One region of the Frateuria sp. sgz306004 genome, then DNA from elsewhere that is predicted to be linked to it. Evidence: riboswitches for the same ligand, from Rfam matches in the RefSeq annotation. Region 1 holds a riboswitch; the other holds the start of a gene.

What was found. A riboswitch is a leader RNA that binds a small molecule or an ion and turns the genes downstream of it on or off. The one in region 1 is predicted to bind fluoride.
Region 2: linked by a shared signal. The riboswitch ahead of crcB (fluoride efflux transporter CrcB) and the one ahead of AC3G2C_RS10870 (voltage-gated chloride channel family protein) in region 1 are both predicted to bind fluoride.

The regions. Positions count from the first base shown of each region.
Region 1 is NZ_JBYLFE010000004.1:396,645-411,633, forward strand. Features, by position in the region: gene AC3G2C_RS10825 (conjugal transfer protein TraG) at 1-822, opposite strand, end outside; gene AC3G2C_RS10830 (EexN family lipoprotein) at 1,043-1,291, opposite strand; gene AC3G2C_RS10835 (LysR family transcriptional regulator) at 1,288-2,232, opposite strand; gene AC3G2C_RS10840 (histidine phosphatase family protein) at 2,257-2,886, opposite strand; gene eno (phosphopyruvate hydratase) at 2,918-4,201, opposite strand; gene AC3G2C_RS10850 (hypothetical protein) at 4,295-4,579, opposite strand; gene AC3G2C_RS10855 (DUF190 domain-containing protein) at 4,628-4,951, opposite strand; gene crcB (fluoride efflux transporter CrcB) at 4,966-5,355, opposite strand; gene AC3G2C_RS10865 (hypothetical protein) at 5,358-5,759, opposite strand; gene AC3G2C_RS10870 (voltage-gated chloride channel family protein) at 5,756-7,123, opposite strand; fluoride riboswitch at 7,208-7,279, opposite strand; gene AC3G2C_RS10875 (Chromate resistance protein ChrB) at 7,355-7,942, shown strand; gene AC3G2C_RS10880 (endonuclease/exonuclease/phosphatase family protein) at 7,954-8,763, shown strand; gene AC3G2C_RS10885 (MFS transporter) at 8,779-10,119, shown strand; gene AC3G2C_RS10890 (DUF3363 domain-containing protein) at 10,178-12,139, opposite strand; gene AC3G2C_RS10895 (S26 family signal peptidase) at 12,579-13,175, opposite strand; gene AC3G2C_RS10900 (DUF2840 domain-containing protein) at 13,172-13,705, opposite strand; gene AC3G2C_RS10905 (chromosome partitioning protein ParB) at 13,702-13,953, opposite strand; gene parA (ParA family partition ATPase) at 13,950-14,588, opposite strand; gene AC3G2C_RS10915 (replication initiator protein A) at 14,842-14,989, opposite strand, start outside.
Region 2 is NZ_JBYLFE010000005.1:478,735-493,723, reverse strand. Features, by position in the region: gene AC3G2C_RS13680 (alpha/beta hydrolase) at 1-810, opposite strand, end outside; gene AC3G2C_RS13675 (hypothetical protein) at 1,097-1,603, opposite strand; gene parC (DNA topoisomerase IV subunit A) at 1,700-3,937, opposite strand; gene AC3G2C_RS13665 (TraB/GumN family protein) at 4,043-4,918, opposite strand; gene cfa (cyclopropane fatty acyl phospholipid synthase) at 5,014-6,132, opposite strand; gene AC3G2C_RS13655 (DUF190 domain-containing protein) at 6,212-6,562, opposite strand; gene crcB (fluoride efflux transporter CrcB) at 6,571-6,957, opposite strand; fluoride riboswitch at 7,026-7,123, opposite strand; gene AC3G2C_RS13645 (multidrug effflux MFS transporter) at 7,299-8,567, shown strand; gene AC3G2C_RS13640 (hypothetical protein) at 8,611-9,126, opposite strand; gene minE (cell division topological specificity factor MinE) at 9,197-9,466, opposite strand; gene minD (septum site-determining protein MinD) at 9,472-10,287, opposite strand; gene minC (septum site-determining protein MinC) at 10,331-11,098, opposite strand; gene AC3G2C_RS13620 (GNAT family N-acetyltransferase) at 11,107-11,727, opposite strand; gene AC3G2C_RS13615 (sensor histidine kinase) at 11,938-13,167, shown strand; gene AC3G2C_RS13610 (response regulator) at 13,282-13,923, shown strand; gene AC3G2C_RS13605 (SRPBCC family protein) at 14,148-14,989, shown strand, end outside.

The DNA of each region.
Region 1 (14,989 bases):
GTTGGCGACGCCGCGCAGCGTCTTGTCCTCGCCGGCGTAGAGCACATGCAGGATGGCGCCGACCAGCAGCGCGTGCGAAGTCTTCTCCCAATGGTTGCGGCGTTCGAGTGCGCCTTCGGGATCGACGAGGATGTCCGCGATGTTCTGCACATCGCGCACCTCATGCGCGCCGCGCCGGACTTCCAGCAGCGGGTTGTACGCGGCCGATTTCGGATCGGTCGGGTTGAACAACAGGCAGTGCGAGAAGCGCGAGCGCCAGCCGGCCGTGATGTGCCAGTTCTCGCCCTTGATGTCGTGAATGACGGCTGACGCCGGCCAGCTCAACAGCGTCGGCACCACCAGGCCGACACCCTTGCCGGAGCGTGTCGGCGCGAAAGTCAGGACGTGTTCCGGGCCTTCATGTCGTAGGTATTGGCCGCGATGCAGGCCGAGGAAGACACCGGCCGGCTTGTCGAGGCCGGCTTTGCGAATGTCGGCAACTTCGGCCCAACGTGCAGAGCCGTAAGTCGTGACCAGCTTCGACTGTCGCGAGCGCCACACCGACATAGCGATGGCGACCACGACGGCGACCAGGCCGCTGCCGCCCGCGATCGCGCCACCAGTGTCGAAAATGCGCGGCGCATAGGCATCGTAGGAGAACCACCACTCGAACAACCGCCAAGGGTGATAGACCGGCGTGCCGAAGAAATCGAACCAGGGCGAGCCAAGGCGTAGCTGATAGCCCAGGGCGGCGGCTGTCCACTGCGTGGCGGTCCACACGCCGGCAATCACGATGCCGAACACGACGCCGACTTGCCCGAACAGCACGCCTTGACCTTGCATCCTGGCCTCCGCTTTCTCCTCGTTGACACGCAGCACAAAGGCGTGCCGCACACGTGAGGATCGGAGTCATGTCAGGGGCGGTCAAAGACCGTTATCGGAAGAAATGTCGAGAAAAAAGCAAGATTTCGCGTCGCGGCGAATCGAGGAAAAATTCCGCGAGCAACGGCGTGTTGCAACGTATCTCGTTAGGAAGGCGAAATTTCGTGCGAGTCCGTGGCAATCAGAACTTGGGGGCTTCCTTCGGCGGGTTGTAGGGCGTCTTGCCATCCCCCAGGAAGCGGCGGTTCGTCGCTTCAGCCACGCGATTGCATAGTTCGTCGCCTAGCTTGGCACGATCCGTTTTGCACTGCGCGCGCAGCTCCTTGAGTCTTTCGGGATTGGCTACCAGCGACTCCACTGTTTCGGTTGGCTCGGGCTTGCCGCAGGAGGCCAGCACGACGGCGAGTATCAACAGCATGCTCTTGTTCATGTCTCTGGTTCCTCCGAAGGATCAGATTGGGGTGGTGTGGAAGGCTTCTGTCCACCGGACGATTCGACAGTGCTGACTCTCTCGATGAAACGAGCCAGCGGCTGCGAAGGCTCGCCGTCCAGACGCAGCAGATAGGTGGTGAGCATGGGTGTGCGGCCGGCCAGCGGACGTGCCACTACGCCCGGCTCGCGGCTGGCCGCGATCTGCGAGGCGCCAGCCAATCCCAAGGCAAAGCCCGCCGATACCAACGCCATCATTAGGTCGATAGTTGTGACTCGCTCGGCAATCAGTGGCTCCTGCTCCACTCGGCGCAGCGCGCGATCTACCTGGCGTGCATGACCCTCGCAGGCCAGAGGATCGCCGAGTACCAGCGGATAGTGCAGCACCTCTTCCAACGGAATACGTTTGTACTTCAAGAGTGGATGTCGAGCAGGCACCGCCACCATCAGAGGATCGTCCCAAACGGGTTCCGCGATGACTCCATCGCCAACCTCGTACGATTGCGCGAACCCTACGTCGTACAGATCGTCGTGAAGGCCCTTGATTTGCTGCGTAAGCGGAACCTCGGACAAGCGAATCTCGATTTCGGGCTCTTCCTGCCTGCACAACGCCAGGAATGTAGAAAACCGCGACGGCGTGATGCCGTCCGACAGCGCGACCCGCAACTGGCCATGAAAGCCGTTGGCGGCGGCTTTCACACTGTCGCGGGCCTGCTGTAAAGCGGTGAACACTCGCGGCACATGTTCTTGAAACAGCTTTCCTGCGCGAGTCAGCCGTGTGCTGCGCGTCGTGCGAACAAACAACTTGACGCCCAGGTCTTCTTCCAGCTCTTTGATCGCCCTCGAAAGAGGCGACTGTTCGATATGCAGTCGTTCGGCGGCGCGAGCGAAATGGAGTTCTTCGGCTACCGCGAGGAAGCAACGTAGGTGTCGAATCTCCATCTATCGCCTCCCTGTCATTGGCGCCTAGATCACTTCATCGGCTACATCGATCAAGTGGTGGCTTTCGTTGATGCGTTGGATGGTGAAAGTCTCTCCATCAATGGAAATTTCATTGATGCAGCACGGCTCCTGCTTGATCCGCCAATAGCGGGACAAGGACAAGCCGAGGGTGTGCGTCAGGATCACCCGGTTGATGCTGTCGTGACCGACCAGAACCACAGTCTGGCCCTTGTGCTTCTTCAACACCCGTTGCAGCACGCTGATGCCGCGCGCCAGGACCTGAGCGAGCGTTTCGCCGCCGGGGATGGCGGCGAGGTCCGGTGCCTCGAACCATATCCGATGTTCCTCCGGCCAGCGGGCGCGCACTTCGTCATGCGTGAGACCCTGCCATTCGCCATAGTGCGTGTCGGCCAGGTCATCGAGAATTTCAGGCTTGGCGCCTGTTGCCTCGCCTATCTCCGCACCAGTGCGCACGCAACGGCCCAGCGGACTGGTGTAGATCGCATCAGGCTTCCATGTTTGGGCTACGCGCCGGCCGAGAGCCTTGGCCTGTCGCTCCCCCAGCTCGGACAATGGAATTTCGGCCCGTCCACGGAAACGTTCGGGGGCTATCCAATCCACGTGGCCGTGGCGTGTCAGGATGATGGTCGTCATAAGGTCTTCTCCATGTAGCTAAAAAGATCAGTCACCGCACGAACGCGGCATGTCCGGCATAGACGGCGGCCTTGCCCAGCACTTCTTCGATGCGCATGAGCTGGTTGTACTTTTCGACGCGCTCGCCGCGACATGGCGCGCCCGTTTTGAGATGGCCTGTGCCCAGCGCCACGGTGAGGTCGGCAATGAAGCTGTCCACGGTCTCGCCGCTGCGGTGCGACACCATTGCACCCCAGCCAGCCAGATAGGCCGTATCCACTGCGGCACGGGTTTCGGTGAGCGTGCCGATCTGGTTGGGCTTGATGAGCACCGCATTGGCTACGTCCTCCCGGATGCCGCGCTCGATGCGTTCTACGTTGGTGACGAACAGATCATCACCAACCAGTTCAATCCTGCTTCCCAGCGCCTGATTCAGCAGCTTCCAGCCAGTCCAGTCGTCTTCCGCCAGTCCGTCTTCCAGCACGGCGATGGGATACCTGGCGATCCAGTCGGCATACAGCTCCACCATCTGCTCCGCTGTGACATGGTGGTCTTCGCTGCGCAGGTGGTACAGACCGTTCTCGTAGAAGCCGCTGGATGCAGGATCGAGCGCAATCACCACATCCTCGCCGGGCGTGTATCCGGCACTCTCGATGGCCGCCAGGATCAGCTCTACCGCGTCGCTGTTGTGCTTCAAGGCGGGAGCAAAGCCGCCTTCATCGCCGACTGCCGTGGAGTAGCCACGCTCTTTCAACGTGGCGTGTAGGCGATGGTAAATCTCTGCACCCCAGCGCACGCCTTCGGCGAAGGTTGCCGCGCCAACCGGAGCGATCATGAATTCTTGGAAGTCCGTACCCTGCCAGTTGGCATGCACGCCGCCGTTGAGGACGTTGAACATCGGCACCGGCATACGGCAGGCTTGCGCGCCGCCCAGGTACTGGAACAGCGGCAGCCCGGCCGTCTGTGCTGCAGCCCGCGCGACGGCCAGGCTGACGCCCAGGATGGCGTTGGCCCCGAGCCGGGCCTTATTCGGAGTGCCGTCGAACGCGATCAGGGCGTGGTCGATGGCGGCTTGATCCTTTGCGTCCAGGCCATGCAAGACGGCTCCAATCGCCTTGTTGACGTGGGCGACGGCCCTGCACACGCCTTTGCCTGCATAGCGGTACGGGTCGTCGTCGCGCAACTCGACCGCCTCATGGATGCCAGTCGATGCACCCGAAGGCACGGCTGCCCGGCCGGTCGCGCCGCCAGCAAGCCGCACATCCACCTCGATGGTGGGATTGCCACGTGAATCCAGAATTTCGCGGGCGTGTATCGTCTGGATCGCAGACTCCATAGCTGACTCCGATGCAAGAAGGCGGAAGGACATTACGCAGGGTGCCGGGGCATCGGGAGCAATGCCGCAGCCCCTGCTCAACATGAGGTGTTCTCAATGGCCGGAACCGTTCCCGTCCAGTTCCGCACCCGAGAGGCAGGCGGTGGTGTTGTCCGCCACGCTGGCACGGCACGCCGCCTCATCCGGCATGCGGTCGTACATCAAACCGCCTTCGACGAAGCTGACGTGGTACCAAGCTGACTCTTTCAAGCGCGGCTGAATACCGGCAAGCCACAGCAGAGCAGCCGCCCACAGGATCAGGCCGGCCAGCAGGTTGTTGTTGTCCCTGAACCAGTCGGACAACGTGGGTTCCGGTGGAAGATTGCGAACGGTCAACATGGTGAGTCTCCTTATGGTTGGGGCAAAAAACTTTCGGCTGATATACGTTTACGTCACGGCCTTGCCCACGCGCCCGTACTCGACAGGCACTTTTACGTAGGTCAGGTTGATGTCTTCCTGGGCGAGCGCGTCCATCAGGCGCTGGCATGCCGCCTCGTCCACCGAGACGGTGATGGCGAGCGGCTGGTCCGCCAGCTCGAAGAAATGCGCGGAATGGAAGCGCCCGGCGTGGTCGAAGCCTTCCGCGGCGCCGACCAACGTGCCGCCGGCGGCGCCCTGTTCCTTAGCGAATTTCAGCAGCCACTCGCCAATGGGCGTGTGCCGGTGCCTGCGGTCTTGTCCCGTGAAGAACGTGAGTTGATAGCCTTTCATAGCAGCTCCTTGGGTCATGGTTGGCGAATGACGGAAACCGTGGCCATGCCAAGCACCGTCATCGCGAGCGAGCCGCCCACGTGCAGTGCCAGAATGCCGGCCGACCACCCCAGGCGGCCGTCGCGCAGCAGCGTCAGCAGTTCGGCCGAGAACGTCGAGAAGGTGGATAAGCCGCCGGCCAGGCCGGTGATAACGAACAGCCGCCAGGCCGGCGACAGGTTCGGCGCCGAGCCGAAATAGGCGATGGCGGCACCCACGATGTAGGCCGCGATCAGGTTGGACGCCAGGGTGCCCATTGGGATGTGCGGCGCAAGCGCGTTCATGCTCAAGCTCAGGCCGTAGCGCATCAGCGCACCGATCACCGACCCGATGCTCACCGCGAGGATTGCGTATGCGCCGGCCATCGTTAGCTGGCCTTGCTGGCATGTGTCGCATGCGCGGCGCGGTGGCGACCCAGCGGCAATTCGCACAGGAACAGCACGGCATGCACCTTGCGCAGTTCCTCGGCGTGCTCGTGCATGAACTCGCGCAGGCGCTCCTCGGTATCCAGCAGCTCCAGGCATTGCGGATGCCGCATGCCGGTCAATTCGGGATGGTGGTGCGACATGCGTTCGCCCGGCAGGTAGCCGGAGCTGACCTGATGCAGCATGGCCTGCACGATGTTGGCCTGCTTGGCGACCGTCAGCAGATGATGCGCCAGCGCCGGCGCGCTCAAGTGATGCCAGAAGCGCGTGACCTTGGCTTTGGTGGCGATCGGGAAATACAGCCGCAAGGCGGCGATATGCTGCTGACTGGCTTTTGAGGTCATTGGGCGTTTTCCTTGGTCGTGACGGATGTTTCGGCCTTGTTCTCCGGCGGCGGCGGGTCTTCTTTCGCCGACTCGTCCTTCTGTTTGCGGAAATGCGCGAGGTCGGCAATGCGCAGTTCTTCGGGAACGGCGTTGCGGTGCTTGCTGTGCTTGCTGTGGCCCACGCGCTGCGCGTGGTAGATGCCCGTGTGGCCGGAGAACAGATAGGCCGTGATGCAGCCGACGGCGGCCAGCGGGCCGATTTCCGCGCCGAACAGTTCCATCGCCATGAGCGTGGTGGCAATGGGCGTATTGGCAGCGCCCGCGAACACGGCGACGAAGCCGATGCCGGCCAGCATGGGAAACGGCAATTGCAGCAGCGGGGCCAGGGCGTTGCCCAGCGTCGCGCCGATGTAGAACAGCGGCGTGACTTCGCCACCCTTGAATCCCGTGCCCAGCGAGACGACCGTGAACGCCATCTTGCCGAGGAAGTCCCAGGGCGCCATCGGCTCCTGGAAGGAGCGCACGATGTCAGGGATGCCCAGGCCTATGTAGCTGTAGGCATCGAGCGCCCACACCGCCGTGGCGATGACGATGCCGCCAGCAGCGGGCCGAAGCGGCGCGTAGTGAATCAGGCGTTTGACCCACGCGCTCAATTTGTGGGCGGCCGTGGCGAACAACATGCCCACGAGGCCGAACACGATCCCGGCCGCGACCACCGCCATCACGCTCCAGAAACTGATGGGCAAGATTTCGCCCATCACGTAGTGCGTGTGGTGGACGCCCCAGGCCAAGCAGACCTGATCGGCGACGATGCCGGCCACGACGCACGGGAACAGCGCGTCGTAGCGCATGCGCCCAATGGCGAGGATTTCAAGACCGAACACGGCGCCGGCCAGCGGCGTGCCGAACACGGACGCGAAGCCGGCGCTGATGCCGGCCATCAACAGGATGCGCCGGTCCTCGTGCTTCATGCGAAACAGGTGGGTGAGCTGGTCGGCCAGCGCGCCGCCCATCTGCACGGCGGTTCCCTCGCGGCCTACCGAGGCACCGAACAGATGGGAAACGACGGTGCCGCCCAGCACCAGCGGAACCATGCGCAGCGGCACGACCTTCTTGGGGTCGTGGATCTCGTCAATGATGAGGTTGTTGCCGCCATCGACGGTCTTGCCCATCAGGTGGTAGATCCACCCGACAGCGAAGCCGGCTACCGGCAGCAGCCAGATGACCCAGCGGTGCGCCTCGCGCCACGCGGTGGCGCGATCCAGGGACACGAGAAAGAAGGCGGAAGCGGTGCCTGCCAGGAAGGCAACCAGGCTGGCGATGACAAGCCACTTGCCGATGTAGGGCAGCAGCTCAAGTTGTTCGGGACGGAATCGGCGCATTGGTCATGTCTGCTCGAAATGAATCGGGCTGACCAACGGCAAGGGATGTGAACGCGAGCGCCTACAGCCCCCGACCGTGGTCAGGTGTCTGTAGGCGTCATCAGCAGCTAAGAAATCGCTGCGGTTAAAAGGAGGAACGCCATCTCCTACCACGTAATTTACCGCATCCCCGTTGGCGCGTCCACATTGATTTCATCCGACGTGTGTATCCAGAACAACAGGTATGCCTTATTGAAACAGTTGATTTGTTACGGCGGTTTCACTATCATTGTTCGCATGAAAATTCAGAACTGGCTGTTGCTCACGTACAAGGTGCCCGCCGAACCCGCCAAGAAGCGCATCGCTATCTGGCGAAGGCTCAAGGGCATGGGAGCCATCTATTTGCAGAACGGCGTCTGCCTGCTGCCCAAGACCGACGACCACACTCGCCGCCTCAAGATCATCGAGAACGAAATCGACGAAATTGCCGGGGAGTCGGTGCTGCTGGAGACCGTCGCGCTGGACAAGTCCCAGGAGGAAAAAGTCGTGGCGCGCTTCAAGGCCGATCGCGATGAGCAATACACCGAATTCATCGCCAAATGCGACGACTTCGACGCGGAGATTGCCAAGGAGACGGCGGCCAGCCACTTCACCTACGCAGAACTCGAAGAAAACGACGCCGACCTCAAGAAGCTTCAGACGTGGTTAGAGAAGATTCGCAAGCTCGACTTCTACGGCGCTACGCGGGCCGTCGAGGCGCAGCAGCGCCTGCAGCGCTGCGAGGCGCTGCTCGACGCCTATGCCCAGCGGGTCTTCGAGTCACACGACGAAAACCGCTGAAAGGAGCCGCAATGAAACTGACCGTCCTGACCTACAACACCCTGTTCGCCGGCCGCGATGGCGCCAACGACGCACGTGCCCAGGCGCAAATCGACCTTATCAACCAGGTGCGGCCCGATGTGTTTCTGATGCAGGAAGCCAAGGGCTTCGATGCCAATGGCGGCGCGTGGCTGTATGCCACGGAAGATCGCATCGGCATGCGCGGCTTTCTCGCCATCGCGCCGCGTACCGGCCAGAACGTCGCCATCTTCATCCGCGAGCCGCTGCGCCCGCTCGCCTTCGACGCCGATGGCGCGCACTTCCACCACGCGCTGGCAACGCTCAAGGTGGCCGTGCCGGGCAGCAGCGAACCGATCACCTTCATCAGCGCGCACCTGTGCCCCAACGGCCCCGAGGTACGACGCCGCGAAGCGGCTTACCTGGCGGTGCAGGCCGCCCCGGACCGGCTCACGCTGGTCACTGGTGACTTCAATTCGGCCTCGCCGCACGATCCCGAGCCGGAAGGTTTCGACGCGCTGCCGGCGCAGCATCGCGCCCGCTACCTGGCCGACGATCTGCAAAGCGCCGACCGTAGCGTGCTGGCGCATCTGGAGGCGGCTGGGTGGGTCGATCTAGGCTACCGGCTGGACCCGGCCAAGGTGGCAACCGTGCCCACGGCCGGCTTCACGGGCACCGAGTTTGCGACGATGCGCTGCGACTACCTGTTGGCCTCCGCTTCGCTCGCCCAGGCGGCGCGGCATTACGAGGTGATCCGCACGCCGGCCACGGATGGCGCCTCGGACCACTACCCCGTCCTCGCACGCTTCGAGTTACAGCAATGACCTCGGAGCCCGCCCATGCTGCCTCCGACACTGGCCGCGCGCCTGCGCCTGCGGCCGCTTAACGACCAACATCACGAATTGCCCTCCATGCAGAATGAACTACAAGAAGCGGCTCCCGAAGCCCCCGCCACGACGAAGGGCTGGTTCAATCGCACCGTCGCTGGCGCGGGACTGACCAGCGCCCTGGGCGACTTCTGCTACGAAACAACAACGGTCATCCTGCCGGGCTTCCTGGCCGTGCTGGGCATCCCGGCGGCGGCGCTGGGCATCATCGAAGGCATTGCCGATGCCGTCGCCAGCTTCACCAAGATGGTCTCCGGCTATATCGCGGACAAGCTCGGCCACCGCAAGAGCCTCGTGCTGGTCGGCTATACGCTGACGCCGGTGGGGCAGATCTTCATCGCGCTGGCGGCGGGCTGGCCGCTGCTGCTGCTTGGACGGCTGGTGTCGTGGTTCGGCAAGGGACTGCGCGGCCCCTTGCGCGACGCCATCGTGATCCAAGCCGTCAGCCCGCAGACGCGAGGCCGTGCCTTCGGCTTCCACCGCGCGGTGGACACCATCGGCGCGGTCATCGGCCCCTTGCTGGGCGTGGCCGTGCTGGGCTGGGCGCAGTCCCTGCATTGGGACGATGCGGCCGGGCCGTTCCGCTTCGTCCTCTGGCTGTCGGTGATTCCGGGCGTGCTGGCCGTGCTGGCATTCCTGGCCCTGGTCAAAGACCCAGAGCATTCGCCCAATCCGGGCCTGCGGCTGTGGAGCACGCTGCGCGGCCTGCCGGGACGCTTCAAGCGCTACCTAGGCGCGGTGGGAATATTCGGCCTGGGCGACTTCTCGCACAGCCTGCTGATTCTCGGGGCGACGCAATTGCTCACGTCGTCGCTCGGCGTCGTACAGGCCGCGCAGGTTGCCGGGCTGCTGTACGTTGGCCGCAACGTGGTTCAGGTGCTGGCCTCCTATCCCATCGGCGCATGGGCCGACCGTATCGGCTCGCTGCCGCTGCTTGTGGTGGGATACGCGCTCGGCGCACTGACGGCCGTGTTGATGGTCCTGGCCTTCTGGTTCCATACCGCCAGCGTGCCGCTGCTCGCCGGGGTCTTCGTTGCCGCCGGGCTGTATGTCGCGGTGCAAGAGGCCCTGGAATCCACCGTGACGGCCGACATGGTGGGTCCCGAAACGCTGGCGACCAGCTACGGCGCGCTGGGCACGGTCAATGGCGGTGTGAAATTCCTTTCCAGCGCGACGGTCGGTTTGCTCTGGACGGCTGTTTCGCCAGTGTTCGGGTTCGGTCTCGCTGCTGCCTTGATGGGCGCCGGCACGTTGGCCTTGTGGCGCATCCAGCGAGGCGGCGCAGCCTCCTGACGGATCGCTGGCTCTCCGACTTTCGTGGAGTCAAGGCGATGGTCGCCGGGACACGGGATTAGCCCACGGCGGGGCCTCGTTGCCTCCCCAGCTCCCAAGACACGGCGCCGCCGCGCACGTTCGCGGCAAGCTGCTGGCCCAGGCGATGTTCGATCACCGGCTTCCACGGCACCAGTGAGAAGCCCATGCCGTCATCGAGCATCGCGTAGCGCCCACTGGCGAGCACAACCGAACGCCGGTAGATGCCAACCACGCGCTGCCCGTCCGTGAGGGGGCGATGCGCCAGGCCGCTTTCGGCGGCAATGTCCTTCGCGGCCTGCACCAGCTCGCGCCCGCGCAGCGTCGCCAGCAGGTTGCGCGCGAGGACGACGCGCTGCCCGCGCTGCTCGGCCAAGCCCTGTTCAGTCAGAAAGTCGGCGCGCTGGCGTAGCGCGTCCTTCACCTCGGCCCCAAAGCCCAGGTCGCCCAAGCCCTTGCCGCCTCCGATCAACTGCTGATCGAGCCAGGTGGCGCCGACGACGCGCGCTTGGCGCTCGATGGGTAGGTGCGATTTCAGTTCCACCGCCACGCCGCCGCCAAGGCGCTGCGCGTCGTACTGGCGGCCCTGCTCGGTGAGGTCGTCGGGCACTCGCCAGACGCCTTCGGCCTCGCGCTCCACGATGCCGGCGCGGCGCAGGGCTTCGAGCCGGCGCACGTGCGCGGCCACCACCTCACGCGGATCGCGGTCGGGCGTAGCCTGTCCTTGGGCAAGCGCAAGATGGTGGTCGGTTCGGTACACGCCACCAACGGACAGTGCGGCGATGTTGCGGTCGGCAACGCGCACGTTGGCCGCCCTTTTCACCTCTATCACGGCCCCGGTCGGGTACTGCTCCAACTCCGAGCGCGGCGGCAAAGCGACGTAATGCGCCTTGCCGTCCGTGCCATCGACGATCAGATAGCCCTTGTCGTACAACTCGTCCGCCAGCCCCTTGCCAGCGACGCGACCGACGATGGCGCGGCCAGCCTCGCCGGGTTGGAACACGACCAGCTCGCGCTGCTTGCCACTCATAGCCCGCTGCATCGTGCGGATGATGTCGCCGCGCTCGCCCATTGCCCGCAAGGCCGGCTCGGCCTCGGCGTGGACGGCCCACACGCCGGGCTGTTGCTCGCTCGACAGGCCCATGCGTTGCAAGCGTTGCAAACGGCCGATCAGCATTTGTCGCTGGCGTTGCAGCCGGGGTTCTGCGAAGCGTTCGATATGCACCAAGCCGTCGTCGCCGGCCTCGCGCTGCAAGGTGCGATCCAGACCTGTCCATCGCTCCTGTTCGACTTCGCGCAGCATTGCCTGCTGCATCTCCAGCTCGGTGCGCGGCCCCAGCCATTCGGTCGCCAGCTCCGACGCACGCCGACGCATCCCTTCGGCGATGTAGTCATGCGAAATGATGAGGTCTTTGCCGGTGTCGTCCTTGCCGCGCAGAACGACGTGCGTGTGTGGGTTGTCGGTGTTCCAGTGATCGACGGCCACCCATTCCAGCCGCGTGCCCAGGTCGGCCTCCATGCGCGCCATCAGGTGCCGCGTGTAGGTTCGCAGGTCGTCGAGCTGTTCGGCGTCCTCCGGCGAAACGATGAACCGGAACTGGTGGCGGTCGTCGGCACCACGTTCCTTGAACACTTCGAGGTCGGCGGCATCGGTCGTCGGCCCGTAGGCATGGCCTGGGCCGCCTTGGCGATCGACGCCTTCGCGCTCGATGTAGCGCAGGTGCGCAGCAGTGGAGCGCGGCCCCGCCTGTGCCAGATTGACCAGCCTCGCCTTGATCGTCACGCGCCGGGCGTTTGCCCCAAGTCCACGACCAGCAAAGCGAGCGGCGACGTGGCCGCGCCCTAACCGGGAACCGGGTCGCTGGCCGACCTTGCCAGCCGCCTTGCCGAGCTTGGCGCCGGCCTTGTTGGTCTGGCGCAGTACCTTGTTGATGAAGGCGTCGCCACGCTGCTTCGGCGCACCAAGTCGAACGCGGAATCGGTCGTCGTCCCGGCTGCTCATGGTGCGGTTACATCCAAGGCCGTCGCAGTCCAGCGGACGAAGCACGCGGTTTCGCCAACGGCGATGCGGCGTTGCGCACCTTCGCGGCACGCTGCCGCCCCCTGGCGCGTGCCGCGCCACCCCCATGTGCAGACAAGGTTTCCAAGCGGCCACGTGCCGCGACCTTTTATCTTGCCTTCCGCCTTTGCCCTGCGCTGTCGCTCCGGGCGTCGGCGGCCCGGCGGCGCTGCGCTGCTTGCAGCCAGCGCGCCGGCGAACGCGCCCACGGCCACCGGCCGGGCGCGTTCGAGGCAAGACGCCTGCACGTGTGAAAGCAATGCCGGATGCTGCGCAACGTGCGACGCGGATGCGCTCGCACGACATGCGCGACGACACGGCAAAGGGCGGCAGGACGACACGCCGGATGGCACGATGAAGCGCAGCGAATCGGCGGCCATCATCAGCGTGTCTCCAACCAGACCGGATGCGCGAGGCCGAGCACGGCCGATGCGCGCACCGGCCCGAAGTAACGGCTGTCGAACGACGCGGGATTGGTCACGCTCAGCAGGAACAGCTCGCCCGGTTCGAGGCGGCGGCACTGCTGCCAGGATGGCAGCGGCCGGCCCATGCGGTCGGCAGGCAATGCGGCGGCCACTGGCACGCCGTCGATGCGCACGCTGCGACCGACAATACACACCTCCTGCGGCGCGACGGCACCAACGCGCTTGAGCAACGGAATGCGCGTCGGCAGGTAGCCGCGCCGCGCAGCCAGCGCAGCGGCTTCGGCCGGCAAGGGCACCAGCACGATGCTGTCCACGGACAACGGACGTGACAGCAAGGCGGTATGCGGGTCGAACGGTTCGATGCGATACCAGCCGATCGCCACGCTGTCGGACGGGTTGTAGGTCAGGCGCGGCAGCGGCGACACGAAGGATGCCCATGCCAGCGCAGCGAAGCCGCCGATGGACAGGCTCGCCAGCACGAGGCGAGCGCGCAGACGCGAGCGAGGACGCGGCGCTGTTCCAGTGGTGTTTGCGGACGTGGGAAGCGTCGTCATGGCAGCGCCCTCCCGGCGAGCCAGGCGGCGTGTCGCTCGGCGGTGTACTCTGGCAGCGGCAAGCGTGCCGCGAGCCGGTTGCCGAGCGTGCGCCAATACGCCGGCGAAGCGGCGTTCGGCGCAATGCCCAGCGCCTCGATGGCGTCGAGCTGTGCCAACACGGCGCGCACGGCGGGTTCACCTTCGGCGTGCAGCAGCAGGCGCGCGCCGGGCAGCACGCCGGGAATGCGCTGTGCCGCGTCCAGTGGTGTGCAAGCCTGCATCACCATGAGCTGCCAGCGCACGGTTCCGTAGTCGTTGGCGTGCCAGCGGATGCGGCAGAACATCGCGCCAGGCAGGAACACCGCGACGCGACGCCAGCGGTCCAGCCGGACGATGCGCGCGGGCTCGCCGAAGCGCAGATACAAGTCGATGCGTTGCTCGACGTAGGCGAGCGAAACGCGGGTCAGCGGCGCGGCGCCGGCCTGGCCGGCGAGCACTGCGGGCGATGGCGGCGGGGCAGCCGTGGCCGCCAGAGCGGATGCGTTCATGAGGTCCTCTCCGGGAACTCGCGTTCGAGCAGCGCGCGCAGCAGTTCGGCGACAGTCACGCCCTGCGTGAACGCCGATACCTTGATGCGGGCGCGCATCGCAGGCGTGATGTCGAGGGTCAGGCGCGCGGTGTAGAGGTCGCCTTTCTGGACGCCGTCAGCGTCGCCCTGGCGAATCCACGCCTCGGCGTGTGGATTCGCCGGCGGGCGCACGCCGATGGCGATGCGTTTGCCATTGCGCTCGCTCATGCAGGCCACCGCAGCAGTTCGTCGGTGAGCGCGGCGATCTCGCGCGCGGCGGCGCTATCAGGCGCCATTTCGCGTGCAAGCCGGCCAGCGGTCACGCTGTCGGCAAAGACGATGCGCTGATGCACTTCCGAGCGCAGCGCCGGCAGCGGCTGCTCGGCGAGCGCGCTGCGCGCCTCGCGTCCGATGACGGTGGTGCTGACGCGACGGTTGACGACGAACGCCGCGCGCAGCGCAGGCCGGAACACCTGTGCCTCGCGGATCAGTGCCACCATCTCGGCCGACGCCCACAAGTCGTAGGGACTCGGTTGTACGGGGATCAGCACACGCTCGGCCGCCAGCAGCGCGGAGCGTGCCAAGGCGGCAATGCGTGGCGGGCCGTCGATGACCACGTGATCGGCGCGGCGGGCCAGCTCTGGCGCTTCCTGGTGCAGCGTCTCGCGGGCGAGGCCCACGGCGCTGAACAAGCGCGGCAAGCCTTGCTGGCTTCTGCGCTGCGTCCAGTCCAGCGCAGAACCTTGCGGGTCGGCATCGAGCAGGACGACGTGCTGGCCGCGCATCGCCAGCTCGCCGGCGATGTGTGTGGCAAGCGTGGTCTTGCCAACCCCGCCTTTCTGGTTGAGCAACGCGACGATCATGGCGCGGCCCTCCGTGTGTGAAGGCCAGGCTTTCGCAGTTGCCCGCAGTACCGTTTCGCGGTTTTCCACCGAAACGGCGCGCTCTTATTAAAAGTTAGAGTATTTGAGTTAGGGAAGTTAGAGCACACCGAAACCCGCGCCACTATTGGCTTTCCGGCGATTTCGCACGCCTGATAGCACGATAGGGACACGCCTGATAGCACGATACCCGGCACGCCTGATAGCACGAGGCCGTCCACACGTTTTCCCCGAGTTATCCCCGTGCCGTGGACGGCACCGGTCGAAAGGTCAACAGTTCCTCGCCGGTATCCAGCGTCCGTTCGATGCCGAGCACATAGCCGGGCAGCGACTGCCGCGCGACCAGCGCGCGCAGGTCGCAAGCGAAGTCGTAGGGCTTCGCC
Region 2 (14,989 bases), on a different contig from region 1:
GGTGGCGGCGATCTGCCGGAAAAACTCGGCCGAGCGATCGGTGAGCAAGCGGCGTTCACGATCCACCGTGATCATGTGGTAGCTGTCTTCCAGCCACAGCGTTTCCACCGGGCCGGATACACCGCGTTGCACCAGGTAAGCGTTCTCGATGCTGGCGATGTCGTCTTCGGTGGCGTGCGCGATCAGGCAGGGCGCGGTCACCTTGGGCAGGTCGCGCTTTACCACGGCGGCCATGTTGTACATCTCCGCCAGCGAGGGCCACGGGTTGCCGGGCAGGCCGGCCGCGGCGCTGTCGCCGCTCAGCATGGCGCCGCTGATCTGCGCGCGCAGACGCTCGTCGCGAATGCCGTATGGCTCGCCCTCGTGCACCATGCGGTGCTTGCCGATGCCCAGCTTGTGCAGCAGCGGCAGCAGGAAAGAGAACTTGCCGAACCACGGAATGGCCCAGCCGTCATAGCGGAAGGTGGCGCCGTAGACGCCCACGCCCTTGACCCACTCCGGTCGCTCGGCCGCCAGCTTGAGTGCCAGCACGGCGCCCATGGAGAGGCCCGCCACGAACAGGTGGTCCACTTCGTGGCGGAACTGCTCGGCGGCGCCTTCCACGCTGGCGTACCAATCGCGCCAACCGGTCTTGAGAAGATCATCCACGTCGCCGCAGTGACCGGCCAACTGCATGCCGTAGACGCTATAGCCGGCGCGGTTCAGGCCCTTGCCCAACAGGCGCATCTCGGTGGGCGTGCCGGTAAGGCCGTGAATAAGCAGCACACCGCTGCGACCGCCCTCGAGGCGAAACTCGACGTTCTGGATCACAGGGAGGCTCCGATGCAGCGGGGGGATACGGCGCAGCGCGGCTGGCGCAGGGAATGAGGACAGTTGACCATGCCGCCAGTCTGGCGGCTGAGCCTTTCCAAGAACTTTCGACCCTGCGCAAGGCAATCGGCGCGTTAGTCGCCTGTTCGAAGAAGTTCGCGCCGCCGAGGGCGCTTGAGGAGCTTGGCGGGCGCTAAGGCTTTCGCCCTCGTCTGCCCCGAGCGGCCACCGCATCAGCCGGCAGCGATGGCGATCCCTTGGGGCCGCCCCCATGAGCGATCTGGACTCAGTGGCCGAAATGACTCTGGGTGCCGCTGACCGAGATGCTCATGCCGCCGGTGGGATGCTCGCAGCTGCCGAAGGCCTGGCTCATGGTGACTGCACCGCCTGTGTAGCTGCCGCTGACGTGGTTGCCCGCCATCACGCCCATGCCCACGCTGCCATGCACTTGGGGCTGGTTATACGTGGCGTCATCGCACGCCACGGCTTGGCGACCGGCTAAGGCTTGGTCGTGCTCCGTCGATCCGGTGGTGTCGCCGTAATAGGTGCCCGGCGGGTCTTTGCTGTAGCTGGTGGTATTGCCGGTGGCGCTGGCCGTGGAAGGCGTGGCCTTGGAATCGGCGGGCTTGGTGGCGGTATCGGCGGTGTTCGCAGGTGCGGCAGCGGAGCTGCCAGGGGCCGGCGCGACGCCGGCAGGCAGCCTGAGATTCAACGGCTGCCCAGCGTTTTGCGCGATGGCGCCCGTCGCCACCAGGGCGAGGGCGAGAAAAACGGTGGGGCGGACGATCTTCATGAGAAAACTCCGGGGACGTGCTGCTGATAACGCATCACCGTCGCCGGTGTGCACACGTCCCCTTTGGAGGGCCCGCCGGGCGGCTTAGTTCCCGCCTCAGCCGGTGGTTTCGATACGCTCGACGCGACGCAGTCCCTGCGGCAGCAGACCGCCGCGGGTGGCGCGGTTGCCGCCGTACTCGACCAGGTTGGACCATTTCAGCGTGAGCTTGCGCTGGCCGGCGTAGAGCGTGACTTCGCCCTTGCCCTCGGCCACCACGGCAACACCGACCACCTTGATGCCTGCCGCCAGCTTGGCCTTGGGCACGTCGATGAGCTTGTTGCCCTTGCCCTTGTCCAGTTCGGGCAGCTCGGCCACCGAGAACATCAGCAGATGACCTTCGGAGGTGACCACCACGATGCGGTCGCGGGCCGGGTCGGCGCTTACCTGCGGGGCCAGCACCTTGGCGCCATCGCCGATGGTGAGGATCTGCTTGCCGGCCTTGTTACGCCCGGTGAGCGCCTCGAAGCGGGTCACGAAGCCGTAGCCGTGATCGGTCGCCAGGATGATGCGGGTGTCGTTGTCGCCAGCCACCAGCGCGTCGAAGCTGGCGCCCGACGGCGGGCTGAAGCGTCCGGTGAGCGGGTCGCCATTGCCGCGCGCGGAGGGCAGCGTGTGGGCCGGCGTGGAATAGCTGCGTCCGGTGGAGTCGATGATGGCGATCTGCTGGGTGCTGCGCGCCTTCACGGCCGCGAGCAGGCGATCGCCTTCGCGATAGTTGAGGCCTTCGGCGTCTACTTCGTGGCCCTTGGCCGCGCGAATCCAGCCCTTTTCGCTGAGCACCACGGTTACCGGTTCGCTGGCGACCAGGGCGCTTTCGTCCAGTGCCTGGGCGGCTTCGCGCTTTACCAGCGGCGAGCGGCGCTCGTCGCCGTACTTGGTGGCGTCGGCGCGAAGTTCGTCCTTGATCAGGCCCTTGAGCTTGGCCGGCGACTTGAGCAGCACGTTGATGCGCGCGCGCTCTTCTTCGAGCTGGTCGCGCTCGCCGTTGATCTTCATCTCTTCCAGGCGGGCCAACTGGCGCAGCCGGGTTTCGAGGATGTAGTCGGTCTGTTCCTCGCTGAGGCCAAAGCGCGCCATCAGCACCGACTTGGGTTCTTCCTCGGTGCGGATGATGTGGATCACTTCATCCAGGTTGAGGTAGGCGATGCGCAGGCCTTCCAACAGGTGCAGGCGGCGCTCGACCTTGGCCAGGCGATGGCTGAGGCGGCGCGTAACCGTATCGGTGCGGAACTGCAGCCACTCGGTGAGGATGCGCTTGAGATCCTTCACCTGCGGGCGGCCGTCCAGGCCGATCATGTTGAGGTTGATGCGGAAGCTCTTTTCCAGGTCCGTGGTGGCGAACAGGTGCTGCATCACCTCGGTGGCGTCCACGCGGTTGGAGCGCGGCACGACTACCAGGCGGATCGGGTTTTCGTGATCGGACTCGTCGCGCAGGTCTTCGACCATCGGCAGTTTCTTGGCGCGCATCTGCGCGGCGATCTGCTCGAGGATCTTGGACGGGCTCACCTGGTGCGGCAGCGCGGTGATCACGATGTTGCCTTCGTCCATGTGGTACACGGCGCGGGCTCGCACGGAGCCGGTGCCGTTCTGGTACATGGTCAGCAGTTCGCTGCGCGGCGTGATGATTTCCGCTTCGGTGGGGTAATCCGGGCCCTGGATGTGTTCGCACAGGTCGGCCACGGTGGCGTCCGGGTCATCCAGCAGGCGGATGCACGCGCTCACCACTTCGCGCAGGTTGTGCGGGGGAATGTCGGTGGCCATGCCCACCGCGATGCCCATGGAGCCGTTGAGCAGCACGTGAGGTACGCGCGCGGGCAGCCAGCTGGGTTCTTCCAGCGTGCCGTCGAAGTTGGGTACCCAGTCGACCGTGCCCTGGCCCAGCTCGCCCAGCAACGCCTCGGCGATGGGGCTCAGGCGCGACTCGGTGTAGCGCATCGCGGCGAAGCTCTTGGGGTCGTCGGGCGAGCCGAAGTTGCCCTGGCCATCCACCAGCGGGTAGCGGTACGAGAACGGCTGGGCCATCAGCACCATCGCCTCGTAGCACGAGGTATCGCCGTGCGGATGGAACTTGCCGATCACGTCGCCGATGGTGCGCGCGGATTTCTTGGGCTTGGACGATGCGGCCAGGCCCAGCTCGCTCATGGCGTACACGATGCGTCGCTGAACCGGCTTGAGGCCATCGCCCACAAAGGGCAGGGCGCGGTCGAGCACCACGTACATCGAATAATCGAGGTAGGCCCGCTCGGCATACTCCTTGAGCGGGATCTGTTCGAAATTAGCTTGCAGATTCATGGGGTTGCGTCGATGGACTGCGCGCAAGGGGCGCGCTTAACCGGGGGATGGTGCCAGAAACGGGGGAGTTGGGGCGAGGGGCAGCGCCGTGGGCGTGGTCGCGCGTCAGTGGTTCACGCGGGTGGTTTCGACGCCCAGCTTGCGCAGTTGCTCCTGCAGGCTATCCGGCCCGGCGAGGTGGCCGGCGCCCACGGCTACGAAGCTCACGCCCGGCTGCTGGAGCTGCTCGGCGATGACCTTGGCCCAGGCCTGGTTGCGTTTCACGATCAGGCGTTGATAAAGCAGCGGGCTCTCCTTGCGTAGTTCTTCGTCTTCCAGGTGAGAGATGGCGGCTACGTTGCCATCGCGCCAGGCGTCGACCAGCCCGCGCAACTTGGCGGGGCCATCGGCCACTTCCTTGAACGACTGGCGCAGGAAATCCAACTGCATGGCTTCGGGCAGGTCGGCCAGCATGCGGATCTGCTGCTCGGCGGTTTCCAGGCCTTCCACCGGCTTGCCGGCGCGCTGCATGCGGGCTTTGAGTTGCTTGTCCACGCCCAGATTCGGGTCCATGCCGGCTTGCACCAGCGGCGCCATGGTCAGGGTGAGCGCGGCCAGCCAGGGGCGCATCGGCTGCAAGGCATTGGCGCCGCCGGGGAGCTTGGCGGTGTCGGCGGCCTGTTGCAGGCGGTGCTGATCAGCGGCGTCCAGCTTGCTCGACAGCGGGTGGCCCAGGTCCAGCCCGAACTGCATCACCAGGCCCTGCATGGCGGCGCTGTCGTCATCGACGATCTCGATGCTGAGTCGGCTGCTTTCGTCCAGTGCCTTGTCCAGTTCGGGGGAGTTCCAGTTGGCGTCGGACGGTAGCAGGTGCACGGTGCCGAACAGGTACACAGTGGCATCCCCGTGGCGGGCGACCCACAGGGCGGGCTGCGCCAGCGCGGCCGTGACCAGCAGCAGGTTCAAGGCGAGGGCGGCGCCAAGGCGGGAAAACAGTTTCACTACGACTCCTGATGCGGGAGGGCTGGCGGCGGCGCGGGTGTCATTCACCCGTCATGATCGGCGCATCGTACATCGCTGCGCAGCCCGCATGGGTGTTAGCGCGCCACACGCAAGCCGCCGGGCACGCCCCGCGGGCTGAGCGTGAGTTGCCATAGCTGGTCGCGCCGACTGCGAAACACCGCGGCCGACACCCCCAGGTAGAAATGCCACATGCGGCGGAAGCGGTCGTCGTAGCGCTCGCGCAATTGGGGCCAGGCAGCATCGACATTGGCGCGCCAGGCGGTGAGGGTGCGGTCGTAGTCGGTGCCGAAGTTGTGCCAGTCCTCCACCACGAACAGGTCCTGCAGGGCGAGCGTGACCTGGGCGGCGGATGGAATCATGGAGTTGGGAAAGATGTACTTCTCGATCCATGGATCGGGCCGACTCGGGGCACCGTTGCTGCCGATGCTGTGCAGCAGGAACAGGCCGTCCTCGTGCAGGCAGCGACGCACCACCTCGAAGTACGTCCGGTAGTTGAGCGCGCCCACGTGCTCGAACATGCCGATGGAGAAAATCGCGTCGAACGGTTCATTGAGTTCGCGATAGTCCTGCAAGCGGATATCCACCGGAAGGCCATGGCACAGCGCGCGTGCAAACTCGGCCTGCTCTTGCGACACCGTCACGCCCACGCCTTCCACGCCGTAGGTTTCGGCGGCGTACTTGAGTGCCTCGCCCCAGCCGCAACCGATATCCAGCACGCGCTGGCCGGGTTTGAGTTGCAGCTTGCGGCAAATCAGATCGAGCTTGGCGACCTGCGCGTCGTCGAGGTTGTCGGCATGGGCCCAGTAACCGCACGAGTACACCAGCCGCTTGCCCAGCATGGCCTGGAACAAGTCGTTGCCCAGGTCGTAGTGGGCCTTGCCGATCTCGAAAGCGTTCTCGCCACGCTGCAGGTTGATGAAGCGTGCCTTGAGATGGGCGAGCAGGGTGTCGAGCGTCTTCAGCTCTTCATCCAGACGCGAGCGCAGCAGCAGGGTGAACATGCCGGCGAGGTCTTGGGTATCCCACCAGCCGTCCATGTAGCTTTCGCCCAGGCCCAGGGAGCCGTGGGCGAAGACCCGCGCATACAGGCGCTCGTCATGCACCTGCATGTCGGTAGGGGCGGGGCCGTCGAGCTGGATGCCGGCGTGTTCGAGCAGGGTGGTGGCGCGACCCTTGAGCGAATCCTGACTCATGCATTCCTCGTTTCATGTAGCCATAAAACGGGCGGCCCACACGGGTATCCGCGTGGGGCGCAAAGCCTCCCGCCGCATCCTAAGGCGCGGAGACGGGCTTGCCCAGAACGCCGAAGCTTGCGGGAGCGATTGCATACACCGCGTCGATGCCGCTGGCGCGCACGGCCTCCAGCAGCGTCTGCGCGTGTGCTTCGGATAGCAGAAACTCCACTTTCACAGCCAGGTCGTCCGCCAACTCGAAGAACTGTTCCTCGCGCAGCACACCGTGGCGACCATAGCCGCAGATGGCGCGAAACGCCGAGCCGCCGGCAATACCTTGCCGCTTGGCCAGCTCCAGCAGCCATTCGTAGGCCAGCATGCCGTCGTGACGGGCGCGGGTGTGGCAGTAGAAGGCCAAGTGCACACCCTGTTGAGCGTTGGGGATATTCATGGGCACTCCTAGCTGCGCAGTACGGCACGGGTGAGGGCAATGCCAGAAACGGTCATGGCGATCGAACCCACCAGATGCATGGCCAGGTGGCCGCCGAACCACAGGTATTGCTGGCGCAGCAGCAGGGTGGTCGATTCCGCGGAAAAGGTGGAAAAGGTGGTGAGGCCACCCAGGAAACCCGTGGCCGCGAACAGACGCAATTCGGGTGGCAATGTCTGGAAGTGGTCGAACACGCCCAGTACCACGCCCATCAGCAAGCCGCCGAGCAGGTTAGCGGCCAGCGTGCCCATGGGCACGGTGGGAAACAGCGGGTTGAACAGCACGCCAAGCGTCCAGCGAAGCCAGCAGCCCAGCGCGCCTCCTACGCCAACGGCAACAAATCCGGTAAAGCCCACGTTGTTGGTCTCCTCAAAAGTCGCTCGACTTCCTGGAAACAGGCACGCGCCTGCGCCCCGGAAGCTCCGGTGGTGCAGGCATCATCAACCCGAAGGTGGTTTGTCCAGCCGCCGCGTGCGTGCACGAGACGACGAGAACAGGAGGCATGCCATCTCCTGAATGCATGAATCAGGGAGCAGTGAAGTGGAAAGCGCTGCCGCGCCTGAGCGCCGAGCCTTTGCGACTCCCCATTCCCAAATCCCTACAAAAGCCATGCTAGCCGATGATTGGTCAATCGTCATGGCTCGGGTGGGCCGAGGGCGCCGCTATACTTGGCGTTCCTCGCCGCCGTGTTTTCGCCATGAGCCCATCCCCGCGCCCCGTCCGGCGCAGCCTGCCGTGGCTGCTCGCGGGCCTGTCCATGATCGGCCCGTTCTCCATTGATGCGGTGTTTCCGGCGTTTCCGTTGATCGGCGAGCGCTTTGGCGTGGACAGCACCCAGTTGCAGCAGATGATCAGCATGTACCTGATCACCTATGCGGCGATGAGCCTGTTCCATGGTGCCATTTCCGATGCCATCGGCCGCAAGCCGGTGATCGTGGCGGGCATCCTGGTGTATGCGCTGGCATCCGCTGGCGCGGCGCTATCCACGTCCTACCCCATGCTGCTGGCTTGCCGCGCGCTGCAAGGCGTGTGTGCTGGCGCCGGCCTGGTGGTGGGGCGTGCCATCGTGCGCGATAGCCTGGAGGGTGCAGCGGCCCAGCAGCTGATGTCACGCGTGATGATGATCTTCAGCGTGGCGCCGGTGATCGCGCCCATCGTCGGTGCGCAACTGCTGTTTCTCAACGGCTGGCATGGCATTTTCTGGGTGCTGATGGGCTTTACGCTGCTGCTGGCGCTGGCCTTGATGCTGTTTCTCGACGAAACCCATCCACCGGCGTCGCGAGTGCCGTTTCATCCCGGTAACCTGGTGCGCGGTTACGTGAGCTTTGGGCAGGATCGCCTGTTCTGGCCGCTGCTGATTTCCTGTTCGGTGAATTTCGCCGGCCTGTTCCTCTACATCTCGTCGGCGCCGCACATTGTTCGCGACCTGCTGCATTTGTCTGCGCAGGGCTTTCCCTGGTTGTTCTTGCCGGTGGTGCTCGGTCTCTTGGTGGGCGCGTGGTTCTCCGGCCGCATGGCGAACCGCCGCAGCGTGGCGTTCACCGTGAATGCTGGCTATGCCTCCATGTTGCTGGCCTGCGCACTGCACTTGTTGATGGCGTTGGTGACGCGCGAACCGGTGCTGCCGTGGTCGATGTTGCCGCTGGTGCTGCATGGCATTGGCGTGCAGTTGGCGTTCCCCACGTTGACGCTCTTGCTGCTCGATCGCTTTCCGCACCGTCGTGGCGGCGCCTCCTCGGTGCAGGCGTTCTCCAGCCTGTTGCTATGTGCGTTCGTGGCGGGCGTGATGTCGCCGTTGTTGTCGGGCCACATGCTCTACCTGGCGCTGGGCGCGACCGTGTTGACGGTGATCGGCTGCTTGTCCTGGCAGTGGTATCGACGCCTGCTGCGTCGACCGCCGGCGACGCTGCCGGGGGATGATGTGGCGGATACCGTGGTGCAGGAGGAGATCGCCGAGCGGCGCTGACGGTGTGGTTGGTCGGGGCGTCGACGCGATGCCTCGGGTGCCCTCAGTGAGGAAACCGCGGCAAGCCCTGTGCGTCCAGTAGTCCGTGCTGTTGCAGCCACTCACGCGCGTTCGCTGCATCTTGCTCGAACCACGCGCGGGCCGAGCCCAGTCGAAACGAATAGCCCCAGGCGTCCATATCCGATTGCAGGCGGGCACGCCCCACGCCAGGCAAAGCGTCCGCCAGCACGATCTGCAGGTAGCAGGTGGCGTCTTCTTCATCGATGGAATCGGTGGCGTCCGTGTGCACCTCGGCGCGCCGCTCGGGCGGCAGCACGATCAGGTGACCGGCCTCGTGCAGCAGGGAGTGCACCGGGGTGTCGTCGCGCGCATACACGGTGGTGCCGATAATGCCCGCCTCACTGTCGCCCCAGTAGCTGCCGGGGATGGCTTGCCCGGACTCCACGCGCTCCAGTTGCAGGCCGTAGCGGGCGAGCAGGGCGGCGGGGGCGTCAAAACCCAGTGCGGCCAAGCGCATGACGCTGGCTTCGTCGGGTGTGGGCGTGGTGTCGTACGGCATAGGCAAGAATGGTCGCCGCCGCGTGGCGGCGACCGGATGGTGGGTGGCACGGGCGAGCCGTGCCACCACGTCAGCCGGGCTTGGCCTCGGCGTGGTCGGGCAGCGCTACCGAAAGCTCGAGGATTTCGTGTCCGCTGTCGCGCTCGACGTTGATGTTGATGGCTTCGAGGTCGACGTGGACGTATTTCTTGATCACTTCGAGCAGCTCGTTGCGCAGCAACGGCAGGTAGTCGGGGGCGCCGCGGGTGGAGCGCTCCTGGGCCACAATGATGCGAAGACGCTCCTTGGCGACGGACGCGGTCGGTTCCGGCTTGCGCTTCAGGAAATCAAGAATACCCATCGCGATCAGCCTCCGAACACGCGCTGGAAGAAGCCCTTCTTGGGCGCGTCGAGGAAGCGCAGGGCGCGCTCCTCGCCGAGAATGCGGGCCACGGTATCGCTGTACGCCTGGCCGGCAAAGGAGTTCTCGTCCAGGATCACCGGTACGCCGGCGTTGGACGCCGCCAGCACGTTTTCCGATTCCGGGATGACGCCCACGACGTTGATGCCGAGGATTTCTTCGACGTCCTTGACGCTGAGCATTTCGCCCACGGCCACGCGCGCCGGGTTGTAGCGAGTGAGCAGCAGATGCTGCTTGATGGCGCCGTTGCCGAGTTCGGCGCGGCGCGTTTTGCTGGCGAGCAGGCCGAGGATGCGGTCGGAGTCACGCACCGAGGACACCTCGGGGTTCACCACCACGACGGCGTGATCGGCAAAGTACATGGCCAGGTGCGCGCCCTTTTCGATGCCAGCCGGGGAGTCGCAAATGACGAAGTCGAAACCCTCCTTGCCCAGTTCGTCGAGCACTTTCTCCACGCCTTCCTGGTTCAGCGCGTCTTTGTCGCGCGTCTGGCTGGCGGCGAGCACGTAGAGGTTCTCGTAGCGCTTGTCTTTGATCAGCGCCTGCTTGAGCGTGGCTTCGCCGTGCACGACATTGACGAAGTCGTACACCACGCGTCGCTCGCAGCCCATGATCAGATCGAGGTTGCGCAGGCCGACGTCGAAGTCGATCACTGCGACTTTCTTGCCGGCGATTGCCAGTCCGGTGGCCAGCGATGCGCTGGTAGTGGTCTTGCCGACGCCGCCCTTGCCCGAAGTGACAACGATAATCTCAGCAGTCAAGGCTCATCTCCGCATGATTCTTTGTTGTAGTAATGGTTGATCGTCAAAGCTTGGCGATCAGCAGTTTTTCACCGTCGAGCCAGCATTGCACAGACTGGCCCTCCAGGTCTTTTGGAATTTGTTCAAACACGCGGTAGTGACCAGCGATGGCCACCAGCTCCGCGCGAAAGTCGTGAATATAGATGCGCGCGTTCTCATTGCCCTGTGCGCCAGCCATCGCGCGACCGCGCAGGCTGCCATAGACATGGATGCTGCCGTCGGCGATGACCTCGGCGCCGTTCGCGATGGCGCCGGTGACGACCAGGTCGCGGTCGCGCGCATAAATCTGCTGGCCGGAGCGCACGGTACCGTCGAGGTGTTGCGCGCCCAGCCCGGCGGGAGGCGCGGGTTCGGCAGCGCGCGGCTCCGCACGACGCACGGGCTCGGCCGTTGCCGCGGGTGCAGGCGCCGATGCGGGCGGTGCGATGCTGCCTCCGTCGGCCGGCTCGTAAGCGGCACGAAACTTGGCGATCAGCGGCAGGCCCATGCGGCGAGACAGTGCTTCCACCTCGCTAGTGCCATAGGCCAGGCCCACCGGCAGCATGCCGGCGCTGCGGATGGCTTCCAGCAGGGCGTCCACGGTGCCGTCGTCGGGCAGCGTGAGTAGATGGCTCAGGTCCAGCACCACGGCGGCGCGGGAGAACAATTGCGGGGCGGCGCGCACGCGGCGCTCCAGCTCCTCGCAAAGGGCGGCCGCGTCGACGCGGCGTATGCGTACGTTGGCAATGCCGACCTGGCCGAAGCGCAGGTCGCAAGCGTCTTGAGTATCCATTCGGGCATTCACGGGCGCCGTTCTCCAGCGAGTCGGCGCGGGGTGGCATCGGTATGAAGGGGGCGCGGGCGCTCGGCCAGCCAGGGCTGGTCAGGCAGGCCGCCATGATCGAGATAGGTATCGCGTACATACGCGAAGCTGGGCAGGTCCTTGGCGAGCAGGCTCACCTGCGGGCCTTCATCGCCCATGCGCTGCTGCCCCACCTCTTGGAAACCATAAGTGCCGTGAAACAGCACCACCACGTCGTCGCGCGGCTCCAGGAACACCTCGCAGGTGAGCAGGGGTACGCGAACTTCGGCATAGCTGGTCACATCGCAATAAAAGATGCGGCCAAGACCGTGACGGCGGTAGGCGTTGGCGATAACGATGCGATCGATATAGGCGAACTCGGGATAGTGTTCGCCAAACCATTGGTAATTAGGGCTTTCGTAGCTGCCGCCGTGGCGCAGGGCGATCAGGAACCCCGCAAGGTGTCCGTCGATCTCGGCCACCCGGAAATAGTCCGCGTGGTCATAGAAGTAACGCAGTTGCACGGCGTCGAGGGCGAGGATGGTGCGGCCGGCGGCATTGTTGAGCGCCAGCACGGCATCCAGGTCGTGCTCTCGCACGTCGCGGATGGCAAGGGCCATTCGTTGCTCCGCAGTGTGTGGTTCGAGGACAAGACCGGTCATTCGGCCCCGCGTGACAGGCGGCATTATGACATGCGACCGGCGGCCGCACATATCACGGCGCACCATGTAAAACCTTTGTAAAGCGCCCACTGCCATGGCTTTTGGCATGGGAGGGGGAGTGACTTCTCACGCATTGCACCACGCTGGGGAGTAGCTAATGATGCGCGTATGGCCTGGTCCAACATCAATCACATCCGGCTCATTCGATACGCCGGTCTGTTCACCTACCTGTGCGTCGCGCTGCCGCTGCTGTCCGGTCCTGGCGGGCTGGCGCAGGTCAATGCGTGGTGGAGCAACCCCAATATCTCGGGGTGGATCCTTTCGTACCTGATCTTTGGCGTGACCTACCTGCTGCTGACACGCCGCTCAGGCATGACGCGACAGACCGGGTTCCCGTCCATCGCCCAATTGCTCGGCCTGGTGGTGCTTACCGGGTCGGCGGTGGCGATGGGCTGGTTCAGCCAGAGCGGCCTGTCGGCCATGCTGATGCTGGTGATCGCGGTGGTGCTGCCCTGGCAGTTGCCGGTGGGGGCGGGCCTGCTGTGGATGCTGCTGCAGAACCTGATGCTCATCCCGATCATCGCCAGCTACATGGGCTGGACCATCGTTACGGCCTTCCTCCAGGTATGTATGTACCTGGGCATTTCGGCGCTGGTGTTCTTCACCTCGATGATCGCCAGCCTGCAGGCCGAGGAACGCGAGGTGCAGCGCCGGCTCAACTCCGAGCTGCGCGCCACCCGGGCGCTGTTGGCCGAATCCACGCGTATTGCCGAGCGCATGCGCATCGCCCGCGACCTGCACGACCTGGTGGGGCATCACCTCACCGCGCTCAGCCTGAACCTGGAAGTGGCCAGCCACCTGGTGAATACGCAGGCAGCCGAGCATGTGCAGAAGGCCCAGGTGACCGCCAAGCACCTGTTATCGGATGTGCGCGAGGTGGTGAGTGAGCTGCGCCAGGACGATGCGATCGACCTGACGCAGGCGCTGCGTAGCCTCATCGAGGGTGTGCCAGGGCTGCGCGTGCATGTGGAGACGCCGCCGCGCTTTAGCGTGGAGGACCCGCGCCGGGCCCAGGTGTTGCTGCGTTGCGCGCAGGAGATCATCACCAATACCGCCCGCCATGCCGGCGCGCGCAACCTGTGGCTGCGTTTCGATTACATCAATGCCAATCTGTTGGAATTGTCCGCCCGCGACGATGGCCGCGGCGCCAGCAACTTCAAGCCGGGCAATGGCTTGTCCGGCATGCGCGAGCGCCTGGCCGAGTTCGAGGGCAGCGTGATGGTGGACCCGGCCATGAGCCAGGGCTTCGCGCTCACCGTGCGCTTGCCGCTGGGGGAGGTGCAGGAGCTGGCGCACACACCGTCACGGTTCGAGCCGCCGGCGCTGGGCATGCTGTAAGAATTCACGTGTGATCGATGGCTCATGTCAAAATGCGGTGATTGGATCTCCGCATCGTTCTTCCCGTAGCCTCCGGGCCTTGCCCGCAGGTCACTACTGTTTCGAGGATTCGCGATGATTTCCGTCTGTCTCGTCGACGACCAGAACCTGGTTCGCCAGGGTGTCCGCTCTCTGTTGGACTTGGCGGAGGACATCCGCGTGGTGGCCGAGTGCGCCGATGGCGCCCAGGCCGTGCAGGACATTCCCCGGGTCAAGCCCGATGTGGTGCTGCTGGACCTGCGCATGCCCAACATGAGCGGCCTGGAGGTGTTGCAGGCCCTTTCCGCCCGCAACGAACTGCCGCCGACCATCATCCTCACCACCTTCGATGACGACCAGTTGGTGCTCCAGGGCCTCAAGGCTGGTGCGCGCGGTTATCTGCTGAAAGACGTGTCGCTGGAACAACTGGTGGAGGCGGTGCGCACGGTCGCTGGTGGCGGCTCTCTGGTGGCGCCCATGGTCACCCAGCGCCTGCTGGCCGGTGTGGGTCGCATGCAGAACCAGTTCACCAGCCTGGAGCAGCCCGACCCCCTCACCGAGCGCGAAACCGAGATTCTGCGCCTGCTGTCCGGCGGCTACAGCAACAAGGAAATCGCCAACTCCCTGAAGGTGGCCGAGGGCACGGTCAAGAACCACGTGTCCAACATCCTCTCCAAGCTGGGCGTGCGTGACCGCACCCGCGCCGTGCTCAAGGCCCTGGAATTGGGCATCGTCTAAGCCCCGCGGGGCCTTGCCTGACGCCATTCGCGGGCGTCTGGAAGGCCCCTGTCAGGCCATCTTTACGGCCGGATGGCGTTCAGGCGCGCGAGCAAGTACCATCGGTGGCTTCGGCGCTGGCCGACCCCCGTCATGACGCGATTCTTCGGGAATCTCCCGTGGCGGCCTGGTCTCCGGCGACTGTCTTAGTGCCGTGTACAGAGAGACGTGCGGAGAACCCTGGAATGATGCGTGTTCTAGAATTTATTGTGGCCCTGATCATCGTCGCCGTGGTGGCGGTGGTGGTGGGCTTTGTGATGCCTGGCAGCGGCCATGTGGACCGGTCGTTGGTCGTCGGCAAGGACATGCGTCAGGTCTATGACGTGCTGAGCAACTTCCGTCGCTTCCCGGAATATTCCGTGCAGCGCGAGTTTGACCGCAACATCAAGTATGACCTTTCCGGCAAGGCCTATGGCCCGGGCGCCGAGATCAGCTGGACCAGCCAGGACGAGAAGGTTGGCAGCGGCAAGTTCACCATCGCTTCGGCCGATCCGAGCTTCGACAAGGTCGACTCCACCGCCAAGAAAGCCACCATCGTCTGGAACGTGGACAACGACTGGCGCGGTAACGACAAGCACTTCACGCTGGACCTGGAGCGCCAGGGCAGCCGCGGTCAGCTCACCAAGGTCACCTGGTCGTACGACGTCGACTACGGTATGAACCTGATCAACCGTTACTCGAGCCTGTACATCCATGGCGATCCGGATGCCTTCATCCAGTTCACCCTGAACAATCTGCAGAACGTGTTGGCGTCCGTGCAGAATGTGGACTACACCAAGCTGGTGCCGTCCATCGAGCAGACCCAGCCGACGCCGGTGCTGATGGTGTCCTCGTCGATCGAGCGCAAGGGTGGCCTCGAGGCCCTCAATGACGCTACCGACAAGGCCGTCAGCGAGATCCAGGCTGCCGCCAAGAAGCTGGGCGTGACCACCACCGGTCCGCGCATCATCTACACCACCAACTACGGCGATCAGACCTACACCTTCGACGTCGCCATGCCGATCAGCGCCACCAGCCTGAACGTGGG